3 regions of the Sphingomonas aerolata genome follow, and region 2 is predicted to be linked to each of the others. Evidence: riboswitches for the same ligand, from Rfam matches in the RefSeq annotation. Region 2 holds a riboswitch; each other region holds the start of a gene.
The links. A riboswitch is a leader RNA that binds a small molecule or an ion and turns the genes downstream of it on or off. The one in region 2 is predicted to bind cobalamin.
Positions count from the first base shown of each region.

Region 1 (5,674 bases), 1.1 Mb from region 2:
CGCAGCGGGCGCTTATGCGCTAGGCGGAAATCGATGCGGTGGGATCTGGCACTATGGAACGCGTGACGCGTGCGCGATTGGTCGGTGGCCTCGCGCTGCTTGCGCTGCTGGCCGGCGCCGCGTCGGTCGCGGTGGGTAGCGCGGCGATCCCGCTGGCGCATGTCGTGCGGGCGCTCAGCGGGCAGGGCGATCCGATCGAACGCGCGATCCTGTTCGAACTTCGGCTGCCGCGCGCGATCCTAGGGCTCGCGGTCGGCGCGATGCTGGGGCTGTCGGGTGCTGCGCTGCAGGGATTCCTGCGCAATCCGCTGGCCGAGCCATCGGTGCTGGGCGCGTCGAACGGCGCATCGCTGGGCGCGGTGATCGCGCTGTATTTCGGGCTGGCGGAGCTTCATCCGGCGATGCTGCCGATCGTGGCGATCGCCGGGGCGTTCGCGGCGCTGGGGTTGCTGTTCGTGCTGGCGGCCGGGTCGCAAAGCGCCTTGTCACTGATCCTCGCGGGGATTGCGGTTGGAACGCTGGCCGTCGCGGGGGTCAGTCTGGCGCTGAACCTGTCCCCCAACCCATTTGCAGCGATGGAGATCATGACCTGGTTGCTCGGGTCGCTCGAAGACCGGTCGTTCAGCCATGTCGCGCTGGCGCTGCCCTGTATCGCGCTCGGCATGGTGCTGGTCGCCTGGGACGGCCATGCGCTCGACGCGCTGACGCTCGGCGAGGATGGCGCACGCGCGCTAGGCGTCGATCTGCGTCGGACGCGCATGCGGATGCTGGTCGGGGTGGCGATCGGGGTCGGCGGGGCGGTTGCGGTATCGGGCGCGATCGGGTTCATCGGCCTGATCGTCCCGCATCTCGTCCGGCCGATGACCGATCGTTCGCCATCGGCGATCCTGCTCCCCTCCGCACTGGGCGGGGCCGCGTTGCTCACTTTCGCCGACGTACTGGTCCGGGTGATCCCGACGTCGAACGAACTCAAGCTCGGGGTCGTCACCGCGTTTCTCGGTGTGCCGGTGTTCCTCGTCCACCTCATCCGCGAGCGGCGGCTGTGGTAGCCCTCTCCGCGGACCGCCTCAGCGTCCGCCGTGCCGGGCGGGTCGTGGTCGACGATGTCAACTTCGCGGCAGAGGGCGGCGCGCTCATCGGGATCGTCGGCCCCAATGGGGCGGGCAAATCGACGCTGGTCCAGGCGCTGCTCGGGCTGGTTTCCGCTACGGGGGCGATCCTGCTCGACGGCGTTCCGCTGCCGGAGCGCTCGCGACGCGCGATTGCGCAGACTGTCGCGTATCTGCCGCAGGGTCAAAATCTTCATTGGCCGCTGAGCGTCGAACGTCTCGTCGCGCTGGGCCGATTGCCCCATCTCGCACCGCTGTCCCGCATCTCACGGGACGACCATGCCGCGATTGCCCGTGCGATGGCGGCGGCGGACGTGACCTCGCTTGCCGCGCGTGTCGCGACCGAGATTTCGGGGGGTGAGCGGGCCCGCGTCCTGCTGGCAAGGGCGCTCGCGGTGGAGGCGCCGGCGCTGATCGTCGACGAGCCGCTCGCGTCGCTCGATCCCGCGCATCAGATCGCAGTCATGGAGATCCTGCGGGCGGAGGCCGCGCGGGGCGTCCTGGTAATTGCGGTACTGCACGATCTGGGGCTCGCCGCACGCTATTGCGATCGTATCCTCGTGCTCGACGCGGGCCGGCTCGTCGCCGACGGCGCGCCTTCGGCAGTGCTGACGCCGGCGCGGCTGCGTGAGACCTATGGTGTTCGGGCGTGGTTCGGATCGATCGAGGGCGTACCGGTCGTGGTAGCGCTGACGCGTGACAACGCGCAGGGCGATTGACCCGGGCCGCTTGCCCGGCCTATTCCTCTGACCGCGACAGGTTCCCCGGCGACGGGGATGAAAAGGGAACGGGAGAACCCCGGCTGCCCCTGCAACTGTAAGCGGCGAGCCATCGTGCCATCATGCCATTGGGATCCCGGTCCCGAGAAGGCGGCGCGAAGGGCTGTGACCCGTGAGCCAGGAGACCTGCCCGTCGCGGTCGTCTTTCGTCCGGCCAGGGTGCGCCGAGCGGACGGGGGTAAACCCGCGCGACGACATAACCAGCCTGCGGCTTGTGCCGCGGGCGCGTATGTCATGGGGTTTCAATGCCAAATCTACTGGTTCCCGCCGAAGACGGGGCGGCCGTCGTCGCCTGCAGCACCTGCCGCGCTTCCACCGATGCGAAGGACGATGCCGAGGGCATGCGGGGCGGTGCAAGACTCGTCGCAGCATTGCAGGCGGTCCAGGCGAGTGATCCGCGCTATGCCGGGATTGCGGTGCAGGCGATGCCGTGCCTGTTCGCCTGCCAGGACTTCTGCACCATCCATGTTCGTGGGCCCGCGAAGATCGGCTATGTGCTGGGGCGCTTCACGCCGGATGAGGAGGCTGCGCGAGCGATCCTCGATTATGCCGTGCTGCATGCGGAGAGTGCGGAGGGGCAGGTGCCGTTTCGGCAGTGGCCCGCCGGGATCAAGGGGCATTTCATCACCCGGACGCCCCCCGCCGGCTATGTCGCGCAGTGAGGCAGTTCCCGACGGTCGCGGCGTTCGACGCGGCGCTGGGGGCTCTTCCTGCGGCAGACGAAGCCGCGCGAGGGGCCGCATCGCTGCGGCAAACACAGTTGACCAAGCCACCGGGATCGCTTGGCCGACTTGAAGACCTCGCGGTCTTCATGGCGGGCTGGCAGGGGCGCGAGCGGCCGCGGTTCGAGCGTGCGCGGGCGGCGATTTTCGCCGGAAATCACGGCGTTGCGGTGCACGGGGTGAGCGCTTTCCCGGTCTCCGTGACCGCACAGATGGTCGAGAATTTCCGTCGTGGGGGCGCGGCGATCAATGCGCTGGCGGATGCCGTCGGGCTCGAGCTGATCATCGCCGACATCGATCTGGAAACCCCCACGGCGGATTTCACGACGGCACCGGCGATGGACGAAGCCGCGTGTCTCGCCGCACTCAACATCGGTGCCGACGTCGTCGTGCCGGGGCTCGACATGCTTGTCGTGGGTGAGATGGGGATCGGGAATTCCACGTCGGCCGCAGCACTGTGTCTGCGCAGTTACGGCGGAACCGCCGCGGACTGGGTTGGCCCGGGGACGGGGGTTGATGTGGCGGGAATCGCGCGGAAAATCGCGGTGGTCGAGGCGGGGATTGGGCGGCATGATGATTTCCCGCGTACGCCGTTCGAGACGTTGCGGCGGGTGGGGGGGCGTGAAATCGTCGCGATCGCCGGCGCGGTGGTGGCGGCGCGGCTGGCGGGGGTGCCGGTGGTGCTCGACGGATTCATTTCGTCGGCGGCGATCGCACCGATTGCGGCGGCGTATCCTGGCATCACAGAGCACTGCATTGCGGGGCATTGTTCGGCCGAACCAGGGCATGAGCGGTTGCTCGCCGCGCTGAAACTCGAGCCTTTACTGAGACTTGGGATGCGGTTGGGGGAGGGAAGCGGGGCGGCGGTTGCGGTGGGAGTGATCCGGTCGGCGTTGGCGGCGCATGACGGGATGGCGACGTTTGCCGAGGCGGGGGTGTCGGTGGCGTGAGTGCGCCGTTCCTGCTCCACCTGCTGCGGCATGGCGCGCCTGAACTAACCGGGCGGATGCTGGGGCGGACCGATAGTCCGGTCACGGCGGAGGGAATGGCGGCCTGTATGGCTCGGGTAAAACCGCTGAATTTCAAGAAGATCGTCTGTTCTGATCTCATGCGAACGCAGGCTGTTGCGGATGCGATCGGGCGGGAGCGGGGGCTGGCTCCAACGACCGATGCGCGGTGGCGGGAGCTGGATTTCGGGGATTGGGACGGGCTGGCTGCGGCGGAGATCGACGCTGCGGCGTTGCAGCGGTTCTGGGACGATCCGGATGGTGCACCGCCGCCGGGTGGGGAACGGTGGAGCAATCTGGTCGCAAGAGTTACCGATGCGATAGAAGATCTTACACCCGAAACCTCATTGATCGTGACACATGGCGGGGCGATCCGTGCGGCGCTGAAAACGCTGTGCGAGTTCGGCCAGCGCGAGCTCTGGGCATTCGATTTGCCTTATGCGGCGCTGATTAGTTTGCGGATCTGGCCGGACCGGACGGCGCAGATCGTGGCGCTGCAGACTGATCCGGTTTCGTGAAGCGGCTGGTCGTCGCCTTCGGCTTTTTGACGCGCGTGCCGATGCCGCAAGTCGCTGCGAACGCTGAGGATTTTGCCGCCGCGATCCGGTGGTACCCGGTCGTCGGGGCGTGCATCGGGGTGGTCGTCGCGGCGGCGGGGTGGGTCGGCGCGCAGGTCGATCCGTGGACCGGTGCGCTCGCCGCGCTGACTATTTGGGTAGCGATTACAGGGGCTTTGCACTTGGATGGGCTGGCGGATCTGGCGGACGGGCTGGGTGCCGCGCATGGCGACCGCGACCGGCTGATCGCGGTGATGGCGGATCCGCATATCGGCAGCTTCGGTGTTGTGATGATCGCGCTGCAACTCCTTGCAAAACTTGTCTTATTGCATGCCGTTTCGAGTCAGGGATGGGCGGTCGTGATTCTCGTCCCGATGCTCGCGCGGATCGGGCCGTTATGCTGGGCGCGGTGGGTGCCGCTGCTCCGGGAGGGCGGGCTGGGAGGGATGGTGGCAGGGAAGATCAGGGTGCACGATCTGGTCTTTTGGGGGTGCGTAACAGGGTGTTTAGGGGTGCCTGTGCATGCCGTTGCAGGGGCCCCTGCACTGATCGCGGTATTCGGCTGGTGGCTGATCCGGCGGGTCGGCGGCGTTTCAGGCGATTGCCACGGTGCGGGGATCGAATTCGTCGAGACCGGGATGCTAGTCGCGCTCGCCATTGCCGGCCGCGTCTGAGCCCGCGAGCTTCGACAGCGCGATCAGCGCATCGATATCGAGATGGCGTTCGAGCGTTTCGGCAATCGCATCGAGCGCGGCGTCGATCGACGCCGCATGGTCGGGCCCTACCGCACCGACCCCGAGCCGGCTGAGCCACGCGCGGCGCTGATCCGCGAGGCCGAGCAGGCCGTGGACATAGCTGCCGGAGACGAGCCCGTCGGGGCTGACCGCGCCGTCGCGGCGGCCATCGTCGCGGGTCGTGAGCGCGCGCGCGGTGTCGGGGCCGGTGGTTTCGCCGATATGGATCTCATAGCCGTCGAACCGTGCGCCGATCGCGGTGCCGGCGACGCGCTCGAGCGTCTTGGCGGGGGACAGGATCGTCGCGACGTCGAGCAGGCCGAGCCCGGGGGCGATACCGGCGGGCCCCTCCAGCCCGTCCGGATCGGCGATGCTGCGACCGAGCATCTGATAGCCGCCGCAAAGCCCGAGCACCGGGCGGCCGCGACGGCGATGCGCGTGGATGTCGATGTCCCAGCCCTGCGCGCGGAGAAAGGCGAGGTCGGGGATCGTCGCCTTGGAGCCCGCGAGGATGATCATGTCGGCGTCGGGGATCGGTTCGCCGGGCGGGACCATGACCAACGTGACGCCGGGGTCGAGCCGCAGCGGATCGAGATCGTCAAAATTGGCGATGCGCGGGGTGATCGGACAGGCGATGACGACCTGGCCGTCCTGCCGGTCGTGACCGGGGCGGCGTTCGAGTATGACCGCATCCTCGCTCGGCAGGCGGGCGGCCTCGGGAAGCCAGGGGATGACGCCATAGCCGCGCCAGCCCGACCGCGCCTCG
Region 1 covers NZ_CP098762.1:2,495,782-2,501,455, reverse strand. Annotated here, with positions in the region: gene NEF64_RS11380 (FecCD family ABC transporter permease) at 54-1,049, shown strand; gene NEF64_RS11375 (ABC transporter ATP-binding protein) at 1,043-1,828, shown strand; cobalamin riboswitch at 1,850-2,036, shown strand; gene NEF64_RS11370 (DUF1636 domain-containing protein) at 2,134-2,550, shown strand; gene cobT (nicotinate-nucleotide--dimethylbenzimidazole phosphoribosyltransferase) at 2,547-3,560, shown strand; gene NEF64_RS11360 (histidine phosphatase family protein) at 3,557-4,135, shown strand; gene cobS (adenosylcobinamide-GDP ribazoletransferase) at 4,132-4,848, shown strand; gene NEF64_RS11350 (cobyric acid synthase) at 4,816-5,674, opposite strand, start outside.
Region 1: linked by a shared signal. The riboswitch ahead of NEF64_RS11370 (DUF1636 domain-containing protein) and the one ahead of NEF64_RS06445 (HoxN/HupN/NixA family nickel/cobalt transporter) in region 2 are both predicted to bind cobalamin.

Region 2 (5,674 bases):
CAACATCGTCGCGATCCCGCTGACCACGTTCGTCGTGATGCCGTTCGAGGCGCTGGCGCTGCTGCTCGACACGATCGGGATTGGCGCGCCCGCCTGGTGGCTGGTGCAGCATGCGCTCGACGCGCTGCTGTGGCTCGCGCGCGGTGTGGCGCATGCACCGGGCGCGGTCCGCGCGTTGCCGGCGGTTCCCGACGGGGCGTTTGCCTTGATGGTCGGCGGCGGTGTGTGGATCGCGCTGTGGCGGACGCGGTGGCGACGGATCGGAATCCTGCCCTTGGCGGTCGGCGCGATCTGGGCGCTGACGACGCCGTCACCCGATATCCTTGTGACGGGCGATGGTCGCCACGTCGCGGTCCGGACCGCCGCCGGGCTCGCGCTGCTCCGCGATCGGGCGGGTGACTATGTCCGCGATACGCTGGCGGAGAATGGTGGGGTCGACGGTGAGCCGCTGCTGCTCGCGGATCAGCCCGATGCGCGGTGCAGCCGCGACCTGTGCCTGACCGATGTTGTCGCCCGCGGCCGAGCCTGGCGCGTGCTGGCGACGCGGAGCGTTTACCGGGTGCCGATCGCGGAGATGGTTGCCGCCTGCCGGCGCGCGGACATCGTCATCAGCGAGCGCGGGCTGCCGCGTGGTTGTACGCCGCGATGGCTGAAGCTCGATCGATCGGTGCTTGAGCGGACCGGGGGGATCGCGTTGACGCTGACCACGGGGCGGATGGTGACGGTGCTCAATCCGGGAGATCGGCACCCGTGGCGCGATCCGCCGACGCTGGCGCGGCCAATGCGACGGTTCGGGGCGGCGGGCGATCAGCATGGGCTGGCCGGGGGGGCGGCGTCGGTCCGGTTTCGGGTGCCGGCTCGGGGGTGGTCAGAGCGATAGGTCGCGACTGGGTATGTCGGGTCATGATACTGCGAAGGTGGGGCCTCCGATTGGGAGGGCCGCAATTCCGAAACGCGGACGATGGTGCCTGGGGCCGTTGGTCACGAACGCCACTGCCGGTTGCGTGGCGGTGATGACCGCCAGCGCCACCCGGCATTCGTCAGTCGTAGCGGCGCAGGATACCCGACAGCTTGCCCTGAACCCGGACCTGTGCGGGCGCATAACGCTGGGGGTCATAGGCGCGGTTGGCCGGGTCGAGCCGGACCATTGCGCCCTCGCGGCGGAAATATTTCAGCGTCGCTTCGCTGTCCTCGATCAGCGCGACGACGATCTCGCCGTCGCGTGCGATCTCGGTACGGCGGATCAGCGCATAATCGCCGTCAAGGATGCCGGCTTCGACCATCGAGTCCCCCGAAACCTCCAGCGCATAATGCTCGCCAGTGCCAAGCAAAGCGGCCGGGACGGCGAGCATCGAACTGCCTTCAAAGGCTTCGATTGGGACGCCGGCGGCGATCCGGCCGTGCAGCGGGATCTCGACGACGTCGTTCGCCGCGATGCGATCGGGCGACGCGGGCGTGGCGCTGGCCGTGTTCGGCGCAGATACGGTGTCGGCCGATGCCGCCACCTTCGGCCCCGACTTCGCCGCCATCTGCCCTGTTGCAGACTCGGGACGCTCGGGCATCCGCAGCACTTCGAGCGCGCGCGCACGGTTGGGCAGGCGTCGGATGAAGTTGCGCTCCTCAAGCGCGCTGATCAGACGGTGCACGCCCGATTTCGATTTCAGGTCGAGCGCGTCCTTCATCTCCTCGAACGAGGGCGACACGCCCGTCTCGGCGAGGCGGTCATTGATGAAGCAGACAAGCTCGTGCTGCTTGCGCGTGAGCATAACGGTTCTCCGTCCGGAACAGACGAGGAACTTCTATGGAACACTTGCAGCTTCGTCAAGCGGTGACGTCACGCGATGACGAGGATTTCCGCCGAGTCGCCCGCCCTTGCCGCCGGCGCGTCGCCGTCGCGGATGATCAGGCAGGACGAACGGGCGAGCGTCAGCAGCATCGAGCTGTCCTGGATGGTCGAGGCATAGGCGCGACCCTTGCGCAGTTCGGCGCGCATATAGTCGGTCCGCGACTGGTTGGGCGGAAGATCCTCGCCGAGCAGCGCATGCGTCGTCTGCGGCAGGGGATCGCGCGCGCCGAGCATGTGCGCGACCACGGGGCGGACGAACAGGATCGCGGTGACGAAGGCGGAGACGGGATTGCCCGGCAGGCCGAGCAGCATCGTCCGGCCAAGCGTACCCGCCATCATCGGCTTGCCCGGGCGCAGCGCGATCCGCCAGAAGTCGATTGCCCCGCCGGCCGCCTCGATCGCGGGGCGGACGAGGTCGTGATCGCCGACCGACGCGCCCCCCGTGGTTACCAGCAGATCGGCGTCGACCCCGGCAAAGGCGTCACGCAGCGTGTCGAGCCGGTCGGGGAGGATTCCGAGATCGATAATGTCGACGGGCAGGTCGGCGAGCATCGCGGCGAGCATGATGCCGTTTGATTCCGGTAGCGGGACGGGGTCGCTGGTCGAGCCGGGCGGAACGAGCTCGTCCCCCGTCGCGGCGACCGCGACGCGCAGCCGGCGGCCGACCGACAGCGTGCCGTGTCCGCCGGTCGCAGCGACCGCGATGCGCGCGGGCGTCAGCCGATCGCCGGCCGCGATCAGCCGCGTGCCGGTCGCGAAGTCGAGCCCCTTGCGGCGTGTGTTGCGGCCTTCAAAGGCGGGGCCTTCGCCGTCGAGCATCAGCCGGTCGCCGTCGCGCGCGGCCTCTTCCTGAACAAGGACGGTATCAGCGCCGGGCGGCATCGCCGCGCCGGTGAAGATGCGCGTCGCCTCGCCCGGGGCGAGCGTGCCGGCGAAGGGGCGGCCGGCCGCGCTCTCGCCGATGACCGTCCACGGCCCGGGTAGATCGGCGTAGCGGATCGCATAGCCGTCCATCGCCGAAAGGTCGGTCGCAGGCTGGGTGCGGCGGGCGAGAATGTCCTCCGCCGCCCAGCGACCCATCGCGGAGCGCAGCGGCACGGTTTCGGCCGGCACGCGCGATGCCATGGCGAAGAGGCGGGACTGGGCTTCGGCGACGGGGACGAGAGGGCGCATGCGGGCTCCGTTCAGCGGGGCGATGAAGGTCTGCGCTGCTCGCACGAATGCCGCGGGGCGGAAAGCGGGCAACGCCGCGACCGGCAGGACACCGGTCGGTTATGCGATCAACGTACGAGGTAAGGCAGACGTTGCGGTGAGATGGGACGACATGCCCTGCGTTGCGTCGCGCGCAAATCCTGTCGTCAGCGCAGGCAAAACGCGCTAGCCCTGTGGCGCAGGTCCGACGCAAGCCGGATCCGCACAGATCGCGTCGGTGCCCCTCGGGGCTTGAATGGGAATGCGGTGCGGGGTTTGCCCCAAGACCGCAGCTGTCCCTGCAACTGTAAGCGGCGAGCGACACGCACGCGCCCCCTGCGACGGGGGCAGCCACTGGGCCGATGGCCTGGGAAGGTGTGCGTCGAGCCTTGACCCGTGAGCCAGGAGACCTGCCGGCGTCTGGTCGCTCTTGTCCCGGTCCAGGGGGTGGCCGAGGCACGGTGAACGCCGTCTGAGCGACGACCATGCGGCGGGGGCCGCATCGGCGACGCATGCCGGCCGCTCAGGGCGTCCGGTCGGCGCGCGTCCCGGTCGTTCGCGGCAGGCCCCCGTCCTCGTCGGACGCCGGGGATGTGCCAATGACCAAGATCATGACCGGGCGGACCGCCGGTCGTTCGACGCGACACCGGATCGGCTGGATGTTCGCGATGCTGGTGGCGGCCAATATCGCCGCCTGGGGATGGGCGTTCGCGCTGTTCCAAACGCAGCCATTGATGCTGGGCACCGCGATGCTCGCCTGGGGGCTGGGGCTGCGCCATGCGGTCGACGCCGATCATATCGCGGCGATCGACAACGTGACGCGCAAGCTGATGCAGGACGGGCAGCGGCCGATCGGGGTCGGCTTCTGGTTCGCGGTCGGCCATTCGGGGATCGTCCTGATCGCCGCGGTCGCGATCGCGCTGACCGCGAGTGCGCTGGCGCAGTTCGAGGCGTTCAAGCAGGCGGGCGGGGTGATCGCGACACTGATCTCCGCGCTGTTCCTGTTCACGATCGCGGCGATGAACCTGATCATCCTGCGATCGGTGTGGCGGACCTTCGGCCATGTCCGCGGCGGGGGGCGCTATGTCGAGGAGGATCTCGACCTGCTTCTCGGCAATCGCGGGCTGCTCGCGCGGCTGTTCCGGCCGATGTTCCGGCTGGTCACGCGCAGCTGGCACATGGCGCCGCTCGGGTTCCTGTTCGGGCTGGGGTTCGACACCGGGACCGAAGTCGCGATCCTCGGCCTGTCTGCAAGCCAGGCGGCGGACGGGCTGTCGATCGGCACGGTGCTGGTGCTGCCGGTGCTGTTCGCGACGGGCATGGCACTGGTCGACAGTGCCGACGGGGTGGTGATGCTCGGCGCGTATGAATGGGCGTTCGTGAAGCCGATCCGCAAGCTCTATTACAACATCACGATCACGCTGATCTCGGCGATCGTCGCGATCGCGATCGGCGGGATCGAGACGCTCGCGCTGCTGGCGTCGAAGCTCGGCCTGAGCGGGGGCGTGTGGGACGTTGCTTCGGCGCTGGGCGAGAATTTCAACGGGCTGGGCTTTGCGATCATCGCGCTGTTCGTGGCGTGCTGGGTGCTGAGTTTCGCGATCTACCGGTGGAAGCGGTTCGACGAGATCGAGGTGGTGCGGGGGTAACGAGCAGCGTCGTCATCCCCGGCTCGACCCGGCGCCCAGAGCCAATCACCGGATCATGCGTGGCCCTGGATCCTGACTTTCGTCAGAATGACGGAGGTCAGGTGCATTGGCACAGTCACGAAACTCCTCTAAACCCAACCCCGAGGTTTGGTTCTACCGAACCTCAACAGATCGCGCCGGTGCCCTTCGGGGCTTGAATGGGAATGCGGTGCGGGAGCTTTGCCTCCCAATGCCGCGGCTGTCCCTGCAACTGTAAGCGGTGAGCGAGACGCACAGGCCCCCGATGCGGGGGCAGCCACTGGGTCACGGGACCTGGGAAGGCGTGCATCGAGCTTCGACCCGCGAGCCAGGAGACCTGCCAGCGTCATGGTCGCTCTTGCCTTGATCCAGGGGATGGTCGCGGCACGGTACTCCGTCTGAGCGACGAACGCGTGCGGCCTTCAGGTCGTGCGCGCGTGTGGCTGCGGGCGTGCGCCCGTCCGTGGCCGTCGTTCCAACGCCCGGAGAGTATCGCATGACCGACCCCCAGCCGACCCTGGCCAAGATTCCCGTTACCATCGTCACCGGATTCCTCGGCGCGGGCAAGACCACGCTGATCAGCCACCTGATCCGGAATGCCGGTGGCCGGCGGCTCGCGGTGATCGTCAACGAATTCGGCACGCTCGGTATCGACGGCGACATCTTGAAGGGCTGCGCGATCCCCGATTGCCCGGCCGAGAATGTCGTCGAGCTCGCCAATGGCTGCATCTGCTGCACCGTCGCGGACGATTTCATCCCGACCGTCGAGACTTTGCTCGCGCTTGACCCGCGGCCCGACCACATCCTGATCGAGACGTCGGGGCTCGCTTTGCCCAAGCCGTTGCTCAAGGCGTTCGACTGGCCCGCGATCCGGTCGCGGATCACAGTCGACGGGGTGATCGCTCTGGCCGATGCGGAAGCGGTCGCCGCGGGACGGTTCGCGCCCGACCTCGCCGCGATCGAGGCGCAG
Region 2 covers NZ_CP098762.1:1,372,695-1,378,368, forward strand. Annotated here, with positions in the region: gene NEF64_RS06430 (ComEC/Rec2 family competence protein) at 1-880, shown strand, start outside; gene lexA (transcriptional repressor LexA) at 1,041-1,766, opposite strand; gene NEF64_RS06440 (molybdopterin molybdotransferase MoeA) at 1,835-3,019, opposite strand; cobalamin riboswitch at 3,257-3,469, shown strand; gene NEF64_RS06445 (HoxN/HupN/NixA family nickel/cobalt transporter) at 3,649-4,686, shown strand; cobalamin riboswitch at 4,847-5,063, shown strand; gene cobW (cobalamin biosynthesis protein CobW) at 5,201-5,674, shown strand, end outside.

Region 3 (5,674 bases), 400 kb from region 2:
ACCTGTGCCCGGCGATTGAACAGCGATGCCATCATCAGCGCGGTCTGCCCGGCATGATTGCGCGCGTTCACGTCGCACCCTGCCTTCAGCAGCCGCGCCGCGATCGCATCCTCGCCCTTGAACGCGACACCCATCTGCGCGCTGTTGCCCTGGTCGCGATCCGGACGGCAGGCGTCGGCGCCCTTGCCGATCAGCGCGTCGACCGTGGCAAGCTGTCCGTTATACGCCGCCAGGATCAGGGGCGTGAAACCGCGCTCGTCATAGGCATTGATGTCGGCGCCGGCCTTGAGCAGCGGATCGATCATGTCCGTCCGACCGAGCCGGGCCGCCTCGAACAGCAGCTGCTGGCGACGCTCGGGTGATGGCAAGGCCGCGACCGCAGGGGGCGTCTGTCGCTCGGTCGCAGCGGCCTGTGGACCGGCCGCGGCGAGCAGCGCGGCAAGATAAGTCAGCATCGTCGGTCTCGATTCCTTGAAGTCTGCCACGGCAGGCGGCGCGCGCCGTGGCGCGCCCCCTGCCCCGGGATCAGCGGGCGCTCTGGCCCGGATTGGCGGCGCGATAGTCCGCCACCGCGCGCGACACGTCGGCGATCGGCACGTTCACCGCGGTTGCGAGGCGCGTGCCGAAGTCCTTGTCCGCCTGGTAGAAGTAGCTGACCATGATCGTCTTCGTCCGTGCCGACGTCACGACATTGAGATCACCCGCCAGGTTGGTCACCAGATCCGCCTTGTCCTGCGGCTTCAGCGCCCGGTAGAACTCGCCCGCCTGGGCAAAGTTGTTGGTCTTGGCGATCGGCTTCGCATCGACGGTCGCGTCGACACCATAGGGCGCGGCGCGGAAGCGGGCATCGGTCGACTTTGCCGCGGTCGCCGCCGGGAAGTAATTCACGTCGGACGCGCGGTTGGCGTGGTCGAGCTGGCCGTCCTGGTAATTGTTGACGACACTCGCGAGCGGACGATTGACCGGCAACTGCATCGCATTGGCGCCGATGCGATAGCGCTGCGTGTCCGAATAGGAGAACAGCCGGCCCTGCAGCATCCGGTCCGGCGACGCCTCGATCCCCGGCACGAGGTTGGCCGGTGCGAACGCCGACTGCTCGGTATAGTCGAAGAAATTGGTCGGCACCTTGTTGAGCGTCATCTCGCCGATCTTGCGGAACGGTACGCCCAGCCATTCCTTGGTGTCGTCGAACGGATTATAGTCGAGCTTGGCGAACGCCGACGCCGACATCGTCTGCACCATCAGGTCCCAGACGGGGAAGTTGCCCTTGCCGATCTCGCCATAGAGATCGTCGGTCAGGTAGTTCCAGGTCGCGGTCGCCACCTGCGCGCCGTTCAGGTTGCGCACGCCCTGGCGGCTGATCCAGCGGAACTTGGCGAACACCGTTTCGCCCTTAGCATTGACCAGCTTGAAGGCATGGACGCCGTTGCCGTCCATCGTCCGGTAGGACGCCGGGGTACCGAGGTTCGAATAGACATGCGCGAGCATGTTGGTCGCCTCCGGCGTCGCCGAGAAGAAGTCGAAGAAGCGATTGGGGTCCTGCTTGTTCGTCACAGGCGAGGGCTTGAGCGCGTGGATCATGTCCGGAAACTGGATCGCATCGCGGATGAAGAAGATCGGCAGGTTGTTGCCGACCAGATCCCAATTGCCCTGATCGGTATAGAATTTGGTCGCAAAGCCGCGCGGATCCCGCATGCCCTCGGGGCTGCCCGAGGGGTGGATCACGGTCGAGAAGCGGACGAACACCGGCGTCTGCTTGCCGGGCATGAACAAGGATGCGTTGGTGATGCTCGAAATGTCCGCGGTCGCGGTGAACACGCCGTGGGCACCGGTCCCGCGGGCATGGACGACGCGCTCGGGCACGCGCTCACGGTCGAAGCGTGCGAGCTTCTCGATCAGCGTCGTGTCCTCAAGCAGGACGGGGCCAAGGTCGCCCGCCGCCTTCGAGTGGCGGTTCTCGCCGATCGGCGCGCCATTGTCGCGGGTCATCTGCGGTGCGGCGGCACTGGCTGAATCACCCTTGGCTTCAACGGTGCCGGCCACACCGGCCTGCGCCAGCGCGGGCTTGCCGGCGCTGGACGGTGCCGCCGCGGTCGTCATGCGGGTTTCCGCCTGCGTCTCGGCCGGCGCCACCGTCTGCGCGGCAACCGGCTGAATCATGGCACCCGCCGATGTCGCAGCCAGCAGCATCGCCGTCACGGCCTGACGGCTCTTCACGTTCTTCATCTCGATCCCTTAATCCTGCATGCCATCAGCGTGGCATTTCCGCACAGAGCGTGCGGCACCGCCGCCTCCTGATCGAGGAGGCGTATCGCGCCAAACGGAGCTTCTGGATCACAGCAATCGAGCAGGACGATCGAGCCGCCATCGCGCCGCTCGCCGGACGATTGCCGAACGATCCTGACCGGGATAGACCGGCGCCGCTGACCTGTTCGATCCGAGCAGGGCGGCATGATCGCGTCGGTGCCCCGAAAGGGGCTTAATAGGGAACGCGGTGAGGGTGGTTCGCTACCTGAAGCCGAGGCTGTCCCTGCAACTGTAAGCGGCGAGCGCGATGCATTTCGCTTCTTCCTCGACCGGAAGGAGCAGCCACTGGGCCAGACGTTTCGTCATGAGGGCCTGGGAAGGCCGTGCATCGTGTGGTGACCCGTGAGCCAGGAGACCTGCCGGCGTCTGGTCGCTCTTGCCTGGCCCAGGGGGTGGCCGCGGCACGGTACTCCGTCGAGCGACGACGTGTGCGGTGGGGACCGCACGGGCATGCGTGCCGGTCGCGATGGCGTCCGGCTGGCGCGGATGTCGGCCGTTCGCGGGAGGTCCCTGCCGGGTTCGCTCGACGCCCCGGGGATTACCGTAATGCCATTCCTATTGTCTCGCCTCGCGGTGGCGGGGGCTTTGCTGTCACCTGTTTTCGCAGCACCGCTCAACGCTCAGTCTTTGCCTGTCTCGGACAATGAGGACATTCTGGTTGTCGGCCAGCAGGCGCGCGACACGCTCACCACGCCGAACGCGACCGGCAGCCGCCTGGGCCTCACGCCGCTCGAGACCCCCGCGACGATCTCGGTCATCGATGGCGCCACGATCCGCGCGCGCGGCGACCTGTCGGTGATCGACGCGACGAGCCGCGCACCGGGCATCAGCAACGCCGGAAACCCCGGCAATGGCGGCACCGCGCTCGCCGCGCGCGGCTTCAGCGGCCAGGGATCCGTGCTTCAGCTGATCGACGGTATAAGGCTGTTCCCGGCTGCCGGCACGATAACCTTTCCGACCGATCCGTGGATGGTCGAGCGGATCGACATCCTGAGCGGCCCAGCCTCGGTGCTCTACGGCCAGGGCGCGCTGGGCGGTGCGGTGAATGTCCTGATGCGTAAACCCGATACGCAGCGGACGCACGTGGAGGGCGAGATCGGCTACGGCTCGCAGGACAGCTTCCATGTCGCGGCGGGCGCAGGCGGGCCGATCACCGAGCGCCTCTCCTATCGCATCGACGGCAGCTATCGCCGATCGGACGGCTATGTCGATCGCGGCCAGTCGCGCAGTCATGCCGTGTCGGGCACGCTGCGCTGGGCGCCGACCGACACGCTCGTCGTCACCGCGCGGGATGATTATGGCGACCAGAAGCCGATGCGCTATTTCGGCACGCCGCTGATCGACGGACGGCTCGACGACCGCATCCGGGAGCGTAACTACAACACACGCGACGGCGGCATCCGCTACCTGGACAACCGCACCAGCCTGCAGGTCGACTGGACGCCGAGCGATGCGGTCACCGTCAGCAACCAGGCCTATCGCCTCACCTCCAAACGCTCCTGGCTCAATCTCGAAACCTATTGCTGGATCGCTGCGGACGGGGTCTGCGCCAACGGCAGCGGCAACACCGGTACGCCCGGCGGCATCGTGCGTACCGACATGACCGGCATCGTCCACGACCAGATGCAATGGGGCGATCAGGGCAGCGTGACGCTCCGAACAGGCATCGCCGATGGCGTCGGCAACGACCTTGTCATGGGCTTCGACGTCAACCTCATCAAACTGACCTACTCCCACAATTTCGGGTCTGACCCGCAGGTTTCGGAGGTCGACCCCTTCGCGTTCGATCCCGGTCTGATCGTCGACACACAGGGCATCGCACCGCGCTATCGCACGCGCACGACCGAATATGCGGTCTTTGCCGAGGATCGGCTGAAGCTCGGCACCCACGTCTCGATCATCGGTGGCGTCCGCTACGAGCGCGACACAATCCGCCGCTGGTCGATCGACTATCCGGGCGGCACCGGCACCGAGACGTTCGTGCTCGCCAAGCGGCTGCACAATGTGACCTGGCGGATCGGGAGCGTCTATCAGCCGATCCCGACGGTGTCGCTCTATGGGCAATATGCCACCGGCGTGGACCCGCTGGGGACGCTGACGACCTATTCGACCGGGCAGGTGCAGTTCAGCAACGCGGTTGGCGATCAGGTCGAGGTCGGCGCGAAGGCGGTGTTCCTCGACGGTCGCGGCACCGCCACCCTCGCCGCCTACCGCATCATCAAGAAACGCCTGCTGGCGCAGCTGACCCCGACGAGCCCGGTCGAGCAGGTCGGCCAGCGATCGGCCAAGGGTATCGAGGCCGCGGTATCGCTCGATCTGCCTTACGGTGTCGGCATTGATGCGAACGGCAGCGTGCTCGACGCGACGTTCGACGACTTCCTCTCAGGCGGTACGCGCTTCGATGGCAATACCCCGCCGGACGTGCCTGAGGCGCTAGCCAACCTCTGGCTGCGCTGGAACGCGACGCGTGCACTGCAGGCGCGCGCCGGCCTGCGCTACGTCGGGCGTAGTTATTCGGACAATGCGAACAGCTTCCGCGTCCCCAGCTACGCCACGGTCGATGCCACGCTCTCCTATGCGGTGACGCCGCAGCTCGCGGTCGACATCCACGGCTACAATTTGTTCGACCGCGACTATGCGATCAGCACGTACAACAACCATCAATGGGTCCTCGGCCGTCCCCGCGCCATCGACGTCTCGCTTCGCGTCGGCTTCTAGCGCGCCCCGCGGCCGGCAGCCCTTGGGACGGGCCACCGGCGATGTCGCCCCCCGGGAAAACCCCGGATAGCCGGTCGCGCGCGCGCCCGCCTAAGCCGCATGGCCACCCCATGAGGAGACATTGCGCATGCCGTTTTACCGGGCTTCCGAGCTGTTTACCCTGCGTCCCGTGCCGCCCACACTCGGCAAGCCGGCATGGATGAACCTGCGCGCCGTACCGCGGGCACCCTGGGCGGGGGAGCCGGAGGCACTGCGCGGGCCCGGCATCTACGGCATGTTCCATGACGACCGGCTCGTCTATGTCGGCCTATATGCCGGCAAGGCTGAGCGGCCCTTTGGCGGATCGGTCCTCGAGCGCTGGGAGAAGCACGTCACCTATCAGACGCTGCGCTCGCCCTATGTCACCTTCGCCCGTCGGCATCTCAAGCATCTGCATGCGCTCGCCGCCGCAGAGCCCAACGGACCGATCGAGACGATCGTCGCGATGCTGGCGCTGAACGGCGATGAAAGCCCGCTTCTCCAGCGCAAGGGCGGCAGCTGCACCTTCGCCAAGGCGCAGCTCGCGGCCGCACACTGGGATGTGTTCGGGCCGGGGAACGAGGCCACGATGCTCGATCACCTCGGCTTCACCTATCTCCAATTGCCGCGC
Region 3 covers NZ_CP098762.1:977,655-983,328, reverse strand. Annotated here, with positions in the region: gene NEF64_RS04595 (ankyrin repeat domain-containing protein) at 1-455, opposite strand, end outside; gene NEF64_RS04590 (catalase) at 526-2,226, opposite strand; cobalamin riboswitch at 2,447-2,685, shown strand; gene NEF64_RS04585 (TonB-dependent receptor) at 2,854-5,025, shown strand; gene NEF64_RS04580 (hypothetical protein) at 5,153-5,674, shown strand, end outside.
Region 3: linked by a shared signal. The riboswitch ahead of NEF64_RS04585 (TonB-dependent receptor) and the one ahead of NEF64_RS06445 (HoxN/HupN/NixA family nickel/cobalt transporter) in region 2 are both predicted to bind cobalamin.